3 regions of the Rhodococcus sp. Eu-32 genome follow, and region 2 is predicted to be linked to each of the others. Evidence: predicted binding sites of a transcription regulator. Region 2 holds the regulator's gene; each other region holds the start of a gene.
What was found. The regulator LexA, encoded in region 2, represses DNA repair genes until DNA is damaged. The targets are predictions, from matches to a motif close to CGAACANNTGTTCG.
Positions count from the first base shown of each region.

Region 1 (5,438 bases), on a different contig from region 2:
CTCCTGGCCCACACCGACCTGCTTAGCTATGGCCTCGGCCGCAGCAGTCATCGACGGGTACTCCCCGCCGTGGGTCTCCAACAACCGCAACGCCCGCGCACGGACCTCCGGATCGATCTTCTTAGGCATGTGCTCATCCTTCCTGACTCAGAAGGAAGCGGCATCAAACCTGGGGTGATTCATGGTGTGGCCGCCGTGGCCGCCGTGGCCGTCGGGGTGCGGTCCGCGGGTGAGGGCCGGGTCGAGGGCAGCGGCGGCGAGGTAGGCGTCGATCGTGGCGGTCAGGGCGGTGTCGCGCCCGGCGAGAATGGGCGTGCGGGGACGCCCGGAGCCTTGTCGGGGTCCGGGTCCGGGCCCGGGCGTCGGGTGGGCCGGCGGTAAGGGCGGTGCGGGTCGTGTGCGTCCGCGGGTGAGGATGCGGCGGGCGCGGGGAACGAGTGAACTGGTGCCGCGCGGTGCGGGTGGTGGCGGGTTGCTCGGTTCTTCTGAATCACACTGTCCGCCATGGTTTTCCGGGCTGTCAGGGTTCAAATCGATCTCGTTCGAATCGGCCGTGTTCGAATCGATGTCGAATTCGCCGCCGGTGGTTGTGGTTTCGTCGGCTGCGGGTGTCTCACCGGTACCGTCGCTGTCGTCGCAGTGTCCAGTGTCTGCGGGACCGTCGGTGTTCGGGTCATCGTCGTTCGGCCTGTCGATATCGCCGGTGGTGTTCTCTACTGTGTCGCGGTTCTCTGCTGCGTCGTCGTCCGGTGTTCTGTCGTCGTCGACAGGCTTCTCGTTTTCGGGCTCGTGTACCTCGGATGCCTGCCCGGTGGGCTCCGGTTGTGTTGCAGCCGTCGGTCTTTCATCGCTGTCGTTGGCAGAGTTGTGGTGGGCGCGTGCGAGTTCGAGAGCCTCGGTGAGGAAGGCTTGCCAGTGTGCGTCGGTGGCGAGTAGGCGTGCGGTGTCGGCGTCGAGGACGGTGCCGTCGGAGAGGGTGGCGGGGGTGTCGGTGAGGCGTAGCAGGGTTTCGAGGTCGACGATGACCTGGATGAGTGGTTTTGGCCGGGCTGGGGTGCGGTCGGCGGTGGCTGCTGCGGGGCATTCGTCGGTGCGGCAGGTGCAGGCGAGGGCGTCTTCTTGGTGCATGAGCGCGACCAGGGCGTCGGCGCGGAGTTGCCGTTTGGTGCGGGGATCGCGGTCGCAGACGGTGGCGGCGAATTGGTCGAGGATGGCGTCGATTTCGGAGGCTTCGACGGCGGTGATTCGGGCGAACAGTGATGCGGTGCCGTCGGTGTTGCGGCGGATGTTGACCGAGCGTTCGTCTGCGTCGGCTCGGGCGCGTGCGGCGGTGGCTTCGTGGGGGTTGTGGTCGAACCAGTGTCGCCAGATGTTGTCGCGGAGTGATCGTGGGGTGCAGCGGTGGGCGGCGGCGAGGATGTCGGGTTCGAGGGCGGCGACGGTGTCGTCGCCGGCGCGGGAGAGGGTGAGGGCGATGGTGCGGACGCGGGGGTAGTCAAGATCTCCTGCGGTGAAGGCGGCGTCGATGGCGGGGAGTCGCTGCGCGAGTTCTTCGCCGGTGGTGATCATGTCGCGGGTGATCTGGCGGGAGAGTGAGAATGCTACGGACGCTTCGGTTTCGGCGGCGAGGCGGGCTTTGTAGATGTCGGGTTCGGCGACGCCGTATTGCTGTGGTCCGGTGGGAGTGTCGTGTTCGAGGCCGTAGTCGTAGATCGCGGCTTTGGTGGAGATCCGTAGGTCGAGGAGGTCGTGCACTCGGTGCACGGTCGCGGCAGCGGCAATGTTCTCCTGGCGGCGCAGGTCGGTGAGGGTGGTCAGCATGTCGGATGCGGACGCGTCGGCGTCGCGTCTGATCTGTTCGAAGCCCCCCGGCATGTCCATGCCCACCATGATACTCGAACGCATGTTCGAACACAACAGGTTCAGCGCAACCCAATTCTCCCAATTCACCCGCGCCCCAACCGGTTACCACCGCGAGGTCGAGTATCGGTCGTGCGTGCGAATGTATAGCGGGCTATACATTCGCGCGCACGGGGAGGGCCGGCCACAAGAACCGGTTGTGGCTACACAACAGCGGCACCTCTACCGAGAATGCCCCTCGCCGACGACGGTGGAACCATGACCGCAGCCGTTCTCGCCGACGCGCCCCTGGGATTGTTCCGCGACCTCGACCGTCCTGGCCGCGTGCTGGAACACCTCACCCCGAACTGGTTCGCGTCCATCATGGGAACCGGCATCGTCGCGAACGCCGCGGCCACGCTTCCCCTGCACTCTCCGATTCTGCATTCTTTCGCCACCGTGGTCTGGGGAGTCGCGGCAACCGCCCTCGTCGCGCTGACAATTGCCTTCACCGCGCACTGGATCCTGCATGTCGACAACGCTCGCGGTTACGTCGCGCATCCGGTCATCGGCCTTTTCTACGGCGCAATCCCGATGGCGCTGTTGACCGTCGGCAGCGGAACAATCCTTCTCGGCAAGGATCTACTCGGCATCACTGCGGCTCTCTGGATCGCCGGAACGCTGTGGACCATAGGAACTCTCGCAGGAATCGCGACCGTGCTGTGGATTCCGGTTCGCGTGTGGGGGCACCGTCTGCCCGCGTTGCTGATGCCCGTCGTGCCTCCGATGGTGTCGGCGACCGGGGGAGCAATTCTGGCGCAACACATCCCGAGCGGCACGGTCAGGACTGAATTCCTCGCCCTGTGCTATGTCCTGTTCGCGCTCAGCCTGATCCTCGGTGCGCGGATCATGGTCACGGTCTGCGGTGAGCTCGTGCATAGGAGAACGCCTCCCGTGCAGGCGATTCCGACGATCTGGATCACGCTGGGCCTCGTCGGCCAGTCGGTCACCGCAGCCAATCTCTTGGCCGCCGATGCGGGCAGCGACTGGCTCCACGACATCGGCATCGCCTACGGGATATGCGCAGGCGTGTTCGGCATCGTCATGTTCGCCGTTGCAACCTGTCTGACCGTCACAGCTGCCCGCAGCGGCCTCCGGTTCTCCATGACCTGGTGGAGCTTCACGTTCCCCGTCGGCACCTGCGTCACCGGCGCAACCGCGCTCGGGGTCACGTTCGGCGCACTGAACATCGTCGCAATCGGCCTCTATGCACTGCTCGTCGCGGCATGGGCAATCGTTGCCTGGGGCACCGTGCGCGGTACGGTCAGTGGCCGGATATTCCTACCGGCGTGAGCACTGGGATACAGTCGAGCATCGACTCCCACCAGGCCATCACCCGCACCCTCCGCGCCGCCGGATGCGTGTACGCCGAGGACGAGGCCGCACTTCTCCTCCAGGCGTTCACCGGTGATCGGCTCCTCGAGATGGTGTCCCGACGCGTGGCGGGCACCCCCTTGGAGCAGATCCTCGGGTGGGCAGAATTTCGTGGACTCCGTATCGTCGTCGAACCCGGCGTCTTCGTGCCCCGACGTCGCACGGAACTCCTCGTCGAGGAGGCACTCGCGCTCCGGCCGACGACCGTCGTCGACATGTGTTGCGGATCCGGGGCAGTCGGGGCGGCGCTCGAACACGAGCTCGGGCACCTCGACCTCCACGCCACCGACATCGACCCCGTCGCCGTCCGGTGCGCTCGCCGCAACATCGGTGCGGGCCACGTCTACGAGAGCGATCTGTATTCTGCTCTGCCGCAACACCTTCGAGGCTGCATCGATGTCATCGTCGCCAATGCGCCCTACGTCCCCACCGACGCCATCGCCTCGATGCCGGCCGAAGCGCGTGATCACGAACCCCGCGTCGCGCTCGACGGCGGATTGGACGGACTGGACTGGCACCGCCGCATCGCCGACGACGCCAGGCAGTGGCTCACCGACCGCGGTCATCTCCTGATCGAGACCAGCGTCGGCCAGGCGAAGGGGACCGTGCAGATCATGCGCGGTGCGGGGTTCGACGCACGCATCGCCCATTCGGACGAACTCGACGGGACCGTTGTCGTGGGCGAGGTCAGGACTGCGTGAACCGGTCGAGCATGAACCCTTGACCTCCACCTATGTCGAGGTTCTACGGTTTCAGGCATGAGCATGGAAGTCACTGCGTGGAATCAGCTGTACCGGACGATGCATGCGTCGTCCGGTACGGCCCGTTTCAATGCCGACACCGCCCGCAGAATCCTGGACTTCGCCCGTCCTCACAAGACGAAACTGCTCGGCTTCGTGCTGCTCAGCGTCGTGCTTGCGGTCCTCGCGGTCGCGACGCCGGTGCTGGCGGGACGCGTGGTCAATGCGATCGTCGACGGTGAGTCCTTCGACATCGTCCTTCGGCTCGCGCTGCTCATCGCGCTCATCGCGGTGGTCGACGCTGGCTTCGGTCTGTTGAACCGGTGGCTGTCGTCGAACATCGGGGAAGGCTTGATCCTGGACCTGCGCACCGCCGTGTTCGACCACGTGCAGCGCATGCCGATCGCGTTCTTCACACGCACTCGCACGGGCGCACTCGTGAGTCGACTGAACAACGACGTCATCGGCGCGCAGCGTGCGTTCAGCGACACGTTGTCCGGCGTCGTCTCCAATCTCGTGACGCTGGCCCTGACGCTGGTCGTCATGATCGGAATCTCGTGGCAAGTAACACTTCTCGCGCTCCTGCTGTTGCCGGTCTTCGTGATCCCGGCGAGTCGAATGGGTCGTCGACTCGCACGCTTGCAGCGCGAGGCAGCCGCGCACGACTCGGCCATGAGCACGCAGATGACCGAGCGCTTCTCGGCGCCCGGCGCGACGCTGGTGAAGCTGTTCGGGCAGCCCGAATTCGAGTCTCGCGAGTTCGCCGTCCGGGCATCCCGGGTCCGCGACATCGGTGTGCGCAGTGCGATGGTCCAGACGGTGTTCGTCACCGCGTTGACGTTGGTCTCGGCACTGGCTCTGGCCGTCGTCTACGGGCTCGGCGGCTTCTACGCTCTGCGCGGCCAGCTCGACCCGGGATCCGTTGTGTCGCTGTCGCTTCTGCTCACTCGTCTGTACTCACCGCTCACGGAACTGGCGAGCGCACGCGTCGAGGTCATGAGCGCCCTGGTCAGCTTCGAGCGCGTCTTCGAGGTTCTCGATCTCGTGCCCCTCATCCAGGACAAGCCGGGCGCTGTCGCGTTGCCCGACGCGCCGGTGTCGGTCGAGTTGAAGGACGTGCGATTCGCGTACCCGTCGGCGGACAAGGTGTCGCTCGCGTCGTTGGAAGAAGTGGCGGCGTTGGACACGCGTGGCGATGAGGAGGTTCTGCACGGGGTGTCGTTCCGGGCCGAGCCGGGACAGATGGTCGCGCTCGTCGGCACATCCGGAGCCGGAAAGTCGACCATCGCGCAATTGGTCGCTCGTCTCTACGACGTCGACGACGGCTCGGTGCGGTTGGGCGAGAACGATGTCCGTGATCTGACGGCCGAATCGATTCGCGACGCGGTCGGCATGGTGACCCAGGACGGGCACCTGTTCCACGAC
Region 1 covers NZ_QGNK01000027.1:237-5,674, forward strand. Annotated here, with positions in the region: partial or broken gene DK926_RS23665 (IS3 family transposase) at 1-129, opposite strand, end outside; gene DK926_RS23670 (DUF222 domain-containing protein) at 148-1,881, opposite strand; gene DK926_RS23675 (TDT family transporter) at 2,119-3,192, shown strand; gene DK926_RS23680 (putative protein N(5)-glutamine methyltransferase) at 3,189-3,974, shown strand; partial or broken gene DK926_RS23685 (ABC transporter ATP-binding protein) at 4,032-5,438, shown strand, end outside.
Region 1: DK926_RS23670 (DUF222 domain-containing protein) is a predicted target of LexA. The motif match lies at 1,897-1,910, and genes of this name have one in related genera.

Region 2 (5,438 bases):
AGTCGGAAAAGAGGCGGTGTCGGCACGCCACTTCGACACGTGGTGGAAAAAGGCGCGCAAGGCCGCTCCGGAACTTCTGGACTTCACCGCTGCCACTGTCGTCAACCCCGACGCGGCCTCGGTCCTCGGTGGGGACTACCCGGATGCGTGGCGACAGGGCGAAATTCAATTCCCACTCACGTACCAGTTCGAACCGGGATCGGAGGCGGACGGCGTCACCGCCCGCATTCCGATCGCGCTCCTCGCGCAGGTGCAGCCCGTGGGCTTCGACTGGCTGGTCCCCGGTATGCGCGCCGAGTTGGTGGCGACACTCATCAAGCTTCTTCCGAAGGCACTGCGTCGCAACGTCGTTCCGGCACCGGATTTCGCCGCTGCGGCATTGAGGTCGATGAAGCCCAGGTCGGAGCCCGTCGTCACGGCCCTCGCGAGGGAGCTTTCCCGCCTCGGCGCGTGCCGCATCGACCCGACGGACTTCGACGTGGCGTCGTTGCCGCCGCATCTGCACATGACCTTCGTCGCGGTCGACGGGAGCGGCACCGTTCTCGGCTCCGACAAGGACCTGGTTCGGCTGCGAAAGACGTTGTCGCCGCGCGTCGATCGCGAGGTCGCAAGTGCCGTCGGACAGGCCGAACGCGCACCGACACTGGCCTGGACGTCGTCCTCGCTCGGCACGTTGGAGGACACCGTCACCCGGTCCGTCGGCGGGCAGACCGTCACGGGCTACCCCGCGCTCGTTCCCGAGAACGGTGGTGTGGCCGTGCGTGTGTTGAGCACACCCGCTCAGCAGCGCGCGTCGATGCGGGACGGAACACGCGCCCTCCTGCTCGAGTCCGCGCCCCGGGGCACCAAAGCGTTGCTCGCGGGCATTCCGACGAAGGAACGTCTCGCGCTCGGACAGAACCCGTACGGCAGCGTCGAGGCACTGCTCGAGGACTGCCGCCGAACCGCCGTCGACGAAGCGATGATGGCGCACGGCGGTCCGGTGCGCAGCCCCGAGAAGTTCGCCGCACTGTCGAAGGCGGTCAACGCAGACACCGCAGCCCGCACGTCCCGGATCGTCGCGCTCGTGCGGCCGATTCTGACTGCCGCGATGGAACTTCGATCGATCCTGGACACGAAGAAGGGCGATGCCGCCGACGACGTCCGTGAGCAACTCGACGGTCTGGTGTTCGACGGCTTCGTCTTCGAGTTCGGGTCCGCTCGTCTCGCGGACATTCCTCGCTACCTGCAGGGCGCAACCGCTCGCCTGAAGTCGTTGCCGAGCAGCGCGTCTCGTGACGATGCGGGCATGGATGTGCTGGATCGCGTCTACGACGCGTACGACCGCCTGCTGAAGTCGCTACCCGAGGCACGACAGAGGAGTTCGGCCGTCCAGGACGTGTTCTGGTCTATCGAGGAACTTCGCATCGGCCTGTTCGCGCAGGGGATTCGAACTGCCTATCCGGTGTCCGAGAAACGAATCATGAAGGCGATGGACGCAGTCAGTCGCTGACGCCGGCCTCGCGATGCGCGCGCAATTCGAGGATCTCCTTCTCGAAATCCTCGGCCGAGCTGAAGGATCGGTACACGGACGCGAAGCGCAAGTAGGCTACTTCGTCGAGATCGCGGAGTGGGCCGAGAATGGCCAATCCGACCTCGTGGCTGGGAATTTCGGCGGATCCGGACGCACGAACCGCGTCCTCCACCTGCTGAGCCAGGAGGTTCAACGCGTCGTTGTCGACATCCCGGCCCTGGCACGCGCGCCGCACACCTTTGACGACCTTCTCGCGGCTGAACGGCTCGGTGACGCCGCTGCGCTTCACGACCGCGAGGACCGCTGTTTCGACGGTGGTGAACCGACGACCGCATTCCGGGCACGACCGACGCCGACGAATCGCCTGGCCTTCGTCCGCCTCGCGGGAATCCACCACGCGCGAATCAGGGTGCCTGCAGAACGGGCAATGCATGTCGGAGCCTCCGTCGTAGCCGATGCACTCCCCGCCATCACCGGTCGAACGCGGAGGACCCGTGAAACACCTAGGACGCACGGGAGGTGCAGGCTCCGAGAATACTCGGAGCGCTACGTGCTGAACTCGATCACCCGTCTGGGACGGAAAGCCGACCACCGGCGACATGACGAGATCATTCTCCCGTGGCCGACGGTACGACGTGCTCCACCGATTGACTGGGCGGCTGCGACGCCGGTTCGAGCTGCCCCGCGCGGAGGTTGGCGAGCCCGACCAGCGCGAGGATCACCACTGCGGTACCCACGACGCCTGCCACGGTGGCCTGCCACGAGATCGACTGATCGGAACGGCGTTCTTCGACGCACGAGTCCGCGTACGCACCCATCGACGACGGCTGATGTGCCGACGGGGCCGAGTGCACGTAGCGACGTCGCGCGGGCGTTGCGCGTCGACGGGAGGGACGCGCGACCGGGCGGACCACCCGAGGGTCTGAAACCGTGATGCTCATCGAGATCTCCACTGCTGTCGACGATGATCGAACACTTGCCTTCGTTCCATTCGATCAGGCGTTCGATGAACGCTTGTTCGAAGTTCTATCACGCGGGTCCGACAAAGTCAGTAGAAAATGCGACACGGATCGAACAGATGTTTGATCGAACAGCGTCGACGGGCTAGATTCGTGTCAGAAACCACACGTCACACCGGCACCACTCGAAATGGCGTCACAGAACCACAGGCGACAGCCACACCAGCATCGGCAACGCACGCCGAGACGGCAGGAGGATGCACGTATGAAGGACGAGACCTCGTCAGGGTCTACACCGGCACCGAAGTCCGCCGGATCCAGGTCTGCCGGCAAGAGTTCGGCGGGCAAGCCTGCCGCCGTGCCGACGGCGAAGGCCTTCGAAGGAGAAGGCACCGACATCAACGCGGGGCTCACGGAGCGTCAGCGCAAGGTACTCGAGGTCATTCGCGCATCGGTCACCGAGCGCGGGTACCCGCCGAGCATCCGTGAGATCGGTGACGCGGTCGGTCTGACGTCGACGTCGTCGGTCGCCCATCAGCTGCGGACGCTCGAACGCAAGGGATTCCTGCGCCGTGACGCGAACCGTCCCCGTGCGGTGGATGTTCGCGGACTCGACGAGGTGCAGGCCGATCACGCAGCCGCCGTCGCCGACGGTTCGGCTGCCGCCGAGGATCAGCTGCCGACACCCACGTTCGTGCCCGTCCTCGGACGTATCGCCGCCGGTGGCCCGATTCTCGCCGAGGAAGCCGTCGAGGACGTCTTTCCGCTGCCCCGCGAACTCGTCGGCCAGGGGTCGTTGTTCCTTCTCAAGGTCGTCGGCGAGTCGATGATCGACGCCGCGATCTGCGACGGCGACTGGGTGGTCGTACGGCAGCAGAGCGTGGCCGACAACGGCGACATCGTCGCGGCGATGATCGACGGCGAGGCCACCGTGAAGACGTTCAAGCGGTCGAAGGGCGATATCTGGCTCATGCCGCACAACCCATTGTTCGAACCCATTCCGGGCAACGACGCCGCAATCCTGGGCAAGGTCGTCACCGTGATGCGCAAGCTCTGATTCCACGAACGACGAAGCCCGCGTCCACCGAGGTCGTACTCGGTGAGCGCGGGCTTCGTGCTGTCGTCCGGGCCGCATCCCGGCCGGAGCGAATGTGGCCTTCCGGTCACTCGGAGTGACCGAATGTCACCCTCGGCCGGGAAAGAGAAAGGACGGGAAGGCGGAACTACAGGTCCAGCCCGCGCCCGATGATCTCCTTCATGATCTCGGTGGTGCCGCCGTAGATCGTCTGGACGCGTGAGTCCATGTACGCCTTGGCGATCGGGTATTCCTTCATGTAGCCGTAGCCGCCGTGCAGCTGCAGGCACCGATCGATCAGCTTGACCTGGTTCTCGGTCGTCCACCACTTGGCCATCGCAGCTTCCTGCACCGTCAGCGTTCCGGCGTTGAGCAGTTCGATGAACTTGTCGACCATGATGCGGGTCGCCGTGGTCTCGGTGGCCAGTTCGGCCAGTACGAAGCGGGTGTTCTGGAACTTGCCGATCGACTTGCCGAACGCCTTGCGGTCGCGGCAGTACTGAATTGTCATGTCGAGCGCGGACTCCATGGCGGCGGCAGCGACGACGGCGATGGACAGTCGCTCCTGCGGGAGGTTCTGCATGAGGTAGATGAAGCCCATGCCTTCTTCGCCGAGCAGGTTCGCAGCAGGCACTCGAACGTCGGTGAAGCTGAGTTCGGCGGTGTCCTGCGCCTTCATGCCGATCTTGTCGAGATTGCGGCCGCGTTCGAAGCCGGGCATGTCCCGTTCGACGACGAGCAGGCTGAAGCCCTGCGCGCCCTTGTCCGGATCGGTGCACGCGACGACGATGACGATGTCGGCGTTGATTCCGTTGGTGATGAACGTCTTCGACCCGTTCAGCACCCACTCGTCACCGTCACGAACGGCTTTGGTCTTGATGCCCTGCAGGTCGCTGCCGGTGCCGGGCTCGGTCATCGCGATCGCGGAAATCAGTTCGCCCGAACAGAATCCGGGCAGCCACCGCTTCTTTTGCTCCTCGTTGGTGAGCTTGATCAGGTACGGCGCGACGACGTCGTTGTGCAGTGTGAAGCCGATGCCGCTGTAGCCACCCCTGGTCGTCTCCTCGGTGACGATGGAGTTGTACCGGAAGTCCTCGACTCCCCCGCCGCCGTACTCCTCGGGCACGGCCATACCGAGAAAGCCTTGCTTTCCGGCTTCGACCCACACGTCACGGTCGACGATGTTCTGCTCTTCCCACGTCGCGTGATTCGGAGCGACGTGTTGTTCGAGGAACTTGCGGTACGACTCGCGGAAGAGATCGTGCTCCGGATCGAACAGGGTGCGTTCCACTTCATCACTCCTCATCGGTACTGCCGGACGGCATGGAACCTCGCCGCCGACGGTTGGCGTAGTTCGAACACTACGACCGAACCGAGTTCGCAGTCGATGACCGTTTCGTGCGTCATCGGTGACCGAACGCGCGGTACGTCAGTTCTGTCGCGCCCGAGCCAGGCTGCGCACGATCGGATAGCCGACGAGGATGCCCACCGAGCCCCATGCAATGCCGCCGAGTTCGACCGAGCCGACCGTCAGCGTCAGGTCCCCGATGCCTGCGACGAGCGCCGCGGCCACGACCATCAGGTTGACCGGGTCGGTGAAGTCGACCTTGTTGTCGAACCAGATGCGTACACCGAGGAGACCGATCAGGCCGTACAGCACGAGCGTCGCACCGCCGATGACCCCGGAAGGAACGGTGAAGACGAGAGCCCCGAACTTCGGCGAGAACGCGAGAATCACGGCGGTCGCGGCGGCGACCCAGTACGCGGCCGTCGAGTAGACACGGGTGGCGGCCATGACGCCGATGTTCTCCGCGTACGTCGTCGTCCCCGACCCACCTGCCGCGCCGGCCAGGGTGGTGGCCAGGCCGTCGGCGATCAACGCGTCACCGGC
Region 2 covers NZ_QGNK01000030.1:14,714-20,151, forward strand. Annotated here, with positions in the region: gene hrpA (ATP-dependent RNA helicase HrpA) at 1-1,492, shown strand, start outside; gene nrdR (transcriptional regulator NrdR) at 1,482-1,946, opposite strand; gene DK926_RS24495 (hypothetical protein) at 2,122-2,454, opposite strand; gene lexA (transcriptional repressor LexA) at 2,738-3,529, shown strand; gene DK926_RS24505 (acyl-CoA dehydrogenase family protein) at 3,696-4,838, opposite strand; gene DK926_RS24510 (solute carrier family 23 protein) at 4,977-5,438, opposite strand, start outside.

Region 3 (5,438 bases), on a different contig from region 2:
CTGGCGGCGATGAAACTGTTCAGTGCACGCGCGGTCGACTACTTCCGGTCTGCGACGCTGGACGACCGTCGCTATCTGCTGTTCAATCCGATGACGAAAGCCAAGGTCACGTCCGAAGGCGAGACGGTCGTGCGGTTGCTGCACGACGTCGTCGCCGCCAAGGGCTACGAGAAGGACACGTACTTCCGGGAGGCGGCGCAACTGATCGGCACGCTTCCAAAACTCGAGGGGACAGTGCACGTCAACGTCGCGCTGATGCTCAAGTTCATGCCGTCCTACATGTTCGCGCCCACCGAGTACCCGGAAGTCGGTGTGCGCGACGACGCCTCCGACGACACCTTCTTCTTCGCGCAAGGTCCGGCCCGTGGCGCGAGCAAGGTGCGATTTCACGACTGGAAACCCGTGTACGAGAAGCACTCTCACGTGCCGAATGTCGCCCGCTTCCACGAACAAGCCCTGGCGTTCGAGCAGTTCCTGGCCGAGGCGGCACCCGACGAGACCCAGCAGACGGATCTCGACTTCCTGCTGAATGTCGGCCACTTGTTCTCGCTGATCGTGTACGGGCATCTCGTTCTCGAACTGGCGGAACGTATTTCGACGCCCTTGCTGGATCAGATCTTCGACTTCCAGGTTCGCGACTTCTCCGGCTATGCCGTCGCGCTGCACGGAAAGCCGTCGTCGACGGAGGCTCAGCAACGTTGGGCGCTCGGTGCGATCCGCAAGCCCGTCGCCGACAAGGCACGTTTCGACGCGGTGTGGAACGAAGTCGTTGCCTACGACGGTGCCTACGAGATGAAAGCCTGAGGTTATCGACGACTCTCGACCCGGGAAAACGTACAAACTGCGGCTACCTTGATCCTAGAACGGTGCTGGGTCATCGGCGTCTACCCTTTCTTCGCCGGTGATGTCGACGTTCCAGGGGTCGGTGGGTTGATCGTGGGTGGTTGTCTCGCTGGCCTTCTCGGCCTGGCTGGTCTTTTCTGTCGCGTTGGTCTTGTCGGGCTCGACGGGCGGTGGGGCTGTCGATTCCGGTTCGGCGGGTTCTTCTTTGCATGTGGGTCTGCGTTTGCGGGGTATGTGTGGTGTGAGTGTGTGGCCGGTGAGATCGGTTGCGCCGACGCTGCTTCCGGGGAGGGTGACGGCGGTGCTGCCGGAGTTCGATGTCCAGTGTTCGATGGCTCCGGCGAGCATGGTGGTGTGCCAGGCGCCCATGGTTTTGAGGGAGTGGTGGTAGCGGCACAGGCAGTGCAGGTTGGTCAGGATCGTCCAGCCGCCGCGGGCGGGGTCGTGGTGGAGGTAGGGGATGATGTGGTCGAGTTCGCAGCTGGCTGCGGGTACGTCGCAGCCGGGGAATCGGCAGGTGCGGTCGCGGTGGCGGACCAGGTCGGCGAGCTGTGCGCGGGGCTTGTACTGCAGTGCCCCGGCGGGTGATTCGATGAATCCTCCGTGACCGTCGGGGTAGAGCGCTTGCGCGACTGCGGGATTGGCGGCGATCGCTTTCTCAAGAGCGGCGATGAGCGTGTAGGAGCCGCGGTAGGGGCCGGTGTCGGCGGGGACGGTCTGTGCGCGAGCGGCGCCTACAGCCGGTTTCGGCAGGCGTAGTCCGCGTCGGCGTCGCCCGCGTCCGAGTGGGTGGAATGTCAGATGATCGACGGGTGTCGAACGGCCGGTAGCTGCGGGGTTATTCTCGGGTTCGGTCGCGGCGTCCCCGGCATCACCTTCCTGCTCGGCGCTTTCGGTGTCGGTCACGGTGTCGGTGCCGGTGTCGGTGTCTTCCGTGGTCGCGGCTTCGTCGTCGTTGTCGGCCGTGTCGGTGGTGTTGTCGAGGGTGATGTGGAGTTCGTCGGCGATGTTTCTGGCTTCGGTGATGACTATTTGCCAGTCGCTGTTGGCGGCGAGTTCGCGGGCGTAGGCGGCGTCGATCAACCCGTGTCCGGCGAGGTAGGCGGGTAGATCGTTCAATGCGGCGAGGGTGGCGAGGTCGATGGTGATCGACGTCAACGGCACCCGCCGGTCGGGCAGGGTTCGGTTGGCGGTGCAGGGGTGGTCTTCGTCGGCTTCGCAGGTGCAGGCGAGATGGGTTTCGCGTCGTATGCATGCGGTGTAGGCGGCGGCGAGGCGTTGGCTGCGGGTGCGGGGGTCGCGCGGGCATAGTGTGGCGGCCATTTCGGTGATCGATTGCCAGCAGGCGGCGGCGTCGGCGGCGTCGAGGGTTGCTTCGATGGTGGCGATCAGGTCTTTGTCGCGGTAGCGCACTCCGGTGATTTTTTTCAGGTCTTCTCGTGTTTCGGCGACTTCGTCGGGTGCGGTGCGCTGGATGATGGCGGCGATTTCGGTGGCCAATGGTCCGGGCGAGAGCCTTCTGGCGGCGTGTAGTACTTCGGCTTCGATCCGTGTGGCGGCATCCAGGGACAGCGGGGAGGTGACGCGGTAGATCGCGCGGACGCGGGCGAGGTCGAGTTCGCCTAATTCGAATGCTGTTTTGATCGCGGGCAGTCGTAGGCGTAGGTCCATGCCGATTTCGGCGAAGGTGTCTGCGACGGTTTTCGAGCAGCCGAGGATTTTCGCGGTTTCGGAGGCGGCGTAGTTGCCGGCGTCGGTGATCAGGTCCCCGACTTGGATGGTTTGGTGGATGCAGGAATCCCATATGTGGGCTGCGAGAGCGACTTTGCGTGCGCAGGCCTGGTTTTCCAGGACCGCGACCTGCGACAGTTCACCCAACAGGTCGGTGTCGATGACCGGTTTCTTCTGTGGTCCGATGTATTTCGCGAACGCGCTGCGCTCCGTGAACGGCATGGATTCAAGCCCCCCGACTCGATTCGAACTTGTGTTCGACTATATCACCGGAGATCGGATTGTCAAGGAAACTGGTTGTCTCGCAGTGCATTACGATCGAACAGCACTATCACATGCCACCGACAAGAACCGCGAATCGGCGAGCAGCGTCCATCGTGCTCGTCCTGTGAGTGGGGCGCGCTCGGTAAGCGAGCGCCGCCTCGGGGGATAGCGGACAACTGTGTCTCCCGACTTCGTGAACTAGATTGTAGTGAACCGCTGATATACCGCGGCTCGATGAGCGTCAGTGCGCAGCCTGCGGCCCCGAATTATCCACTCGCACAGAGCTCCGAAGCTGTTCCAGGGTCGGCCCGAAGGAGCATGACGCGAGTTCGCTCAGTGCATGGTCGTCGGTGTGTTCGGGTGCTTGCATCGCGAGTAGGCAGTTGAGCAACATGCCGTGGGCGATGAAGTCCCGTGCCTCGTCGGGTGTGCATCCGGTGCCCTCGCGAATCTGGGTGAAGATTGCACCCATCCCGGCGCGGCCCTGAGCTCCGATGTCCGGGGTGCTTCCGGCGGTGAAGCCGTGCATCATGACGAGCAGCAGATCGCGGTCTGCGACGAGTTGGGTGTAGGCGGCACCGAGTGCTGCCCACACGTCGTCGTCGGGGTACGGCTCGTCGCCGCTCAGGACTTTCTCGAACGCGGCCATGATGCCGTCGATGGCGCGTTGGAACACCAGGCGGAACAGTTCGCCCTTGGTCCCGAACATGCGTACGACGTAGGGCTGCGACACACCTGCTTCCTTGGCGACGGCGTCGGTGCTGGTGCCGGCGAACCCGCCCCTCGCGAACGCGCGCATCGCGGCGTCGAGCACGAGCTCGCGTCGGTCCGATGCATCCATGCGTGTGGTCTTCGTCGGCGCTGCCATGTTGACAGATTATCAGTCGATTACTAGCGTCACTGCACAAGTAATCATTCGATGCTTACAACTCCCGTGACAGCGAAGGTGACTCCGATGACCACGACATCCCCGCCAGTTCCACCACCGAGCGAGCGCACCATTCCGATCTGGGTCGGAATCGTGGCCGCGTCGCTCCCGATGTTCATGGCAACACTCGACAATCTGGTGATGACCAGTGCACTTCCGGTGATTCAGGCCGACCTCTCCGCATCCGTCGCGGAACTGCAGTGGTTCATGAACGCGTACACCCTGAGCTTCGCGACGTTGATGCTCGTCGCGGCGACGCTCGGAGACAGGTGGGGTCGACGACGCGTCTTCCTCGGCGGAATCGCCGTCTTCACGCTCGCGTCGATCGCGTCGGCCCTCGCCACGACGCCGGCGATGCTGATCGCGGCTCGTGCGGTGCAGGGTGCGGGCGCGGCAGCGATCATGCCGTTGTCGCTCACGCTGCTCGCGTCGGTCGTGCCCGCGGCCAAGCGTCCGCTCGCCATCGGAATCTGGGGTGGCGTCTCCGGGCTCGGTGTCGCGCTCGGTCCCGTCGTCGGTGGTGCCGTTGTCGACGGCGTCGCATGGGAGGGCATTTTCTGGATCAACGTCCCCGTCGCCTTGATCGCGGTTCCGCTCGCGCTCGTCGCGTTGAAGGAATCGTTCGGGCGCAGACAGCCGCTCGACTACACCGGAGTTCTGTCGGCTGGGGTGAGCGTGTTCCTGCTCGTCTGGGCTGTCGTGCACGGAAACGACGACGGATGGGCCTCGACCTCGGTGCTTCTGACGTTCGCCGGATCCGCCGTCGCGATGATCGTCTTCGTGGCGAGGCAACGACGCGCATCGTCCCCTGTGGTGCCGTTGCGTCTGTTCCGCTCGCGCAGCTTCGCGCTCGCGAACGTGATCGGAGTGACGTTCACTCTCGGCATGTTCGGTGCGGTGTTCCTGCTGTCGCAGTATCTGCAGATCGTCATGGGCTACAGCCCGTTCCAGGCTGGTCTGCGGACGCTGCCGTGGACAGCGGCACCGATGGTCGTCGCGCCGCTGGCCGGGCTTCTCGCGCCGAGGCTCGGTCTGCGAGCCTTGCTCGTCGCGGGCCTGACGCTCCAAGCCGGATCTCTGGTGTGGATGGCCGCGATTCTCGAGCCGGGAACGTCCTACGCGAGCATGGTGCCCGCGCTGGCGATGGCAGGCATAGGTATGGGGTTGACCTTCGCGCCCTCGGCCACCGCCGTCCTGGCCGACATGGCCGAGGTCGACCATGCCACTGCGAGCAGCACCAACTCGACGATCCGCGAGATCGGCGTCGCGCTCGGCATCGCGGTACTGACCGCCGTGTTCCTCGGGGCAGGCGGTGCCCTGACGCCCACCGGCTACACCGACGCGCTCGCTCCCGCGCTTCTCGTCGGCGCCGGAGCGGTCGCGCTCGGAATCGTCGCCGCGCTGTTCATGCCGGGAAGAACCGGTGCCGAGTCGGTCAGGGTTGACCGGGGAACGGAACCGACGACGGAGACACTCCCAGGATCTCGCGCCAATTCGCCAGTCGCAGTGCCGCTTCCGTGAGTGCAGCGATTCCGGTCTCCCGTGTGGGACCGGAATTGCTGCGTTCGATCACCGACCGCCACGCGATCGACGTGTCGACCTCGGCTTGGGCTGCGAGTTGTGCTGCTGAGACAGGGTCGGTCACGGCGAACGGAATCGAGTAGGCCGGACT
Region 3 covers NZ_QGNK01000012.1:65,725-71,162, reverse strand. Annotated here, with positions in the region: gene DK926_RS15785 (acyl-CoA dehydrogenase family protein) at 1-804, shown strand, start outside; gene DK926_RS15780 (HNH endonuclease signature motif containing protein) at 859-2,796, opposite strand; gene DK926_RS15775 (TetR/AcrR family transcriptional regulator) at 3,080-3,706, opposite strand; gene DK926_RS15770 (DHA2 family efflux MFS transporter permease subunit) at 3,794-5,287, shown strand; gene DK926_RS15765 (ferritin-like domain-containing protein) at 5,202-5,438, opposite strand, start outside.
Region 3: DK926_RS15780 (HNH endonuclease signature motif containing protein) is a predicted target of LexA. The motif match lies at 2,821-2,834, and genes of this name have one in related genera.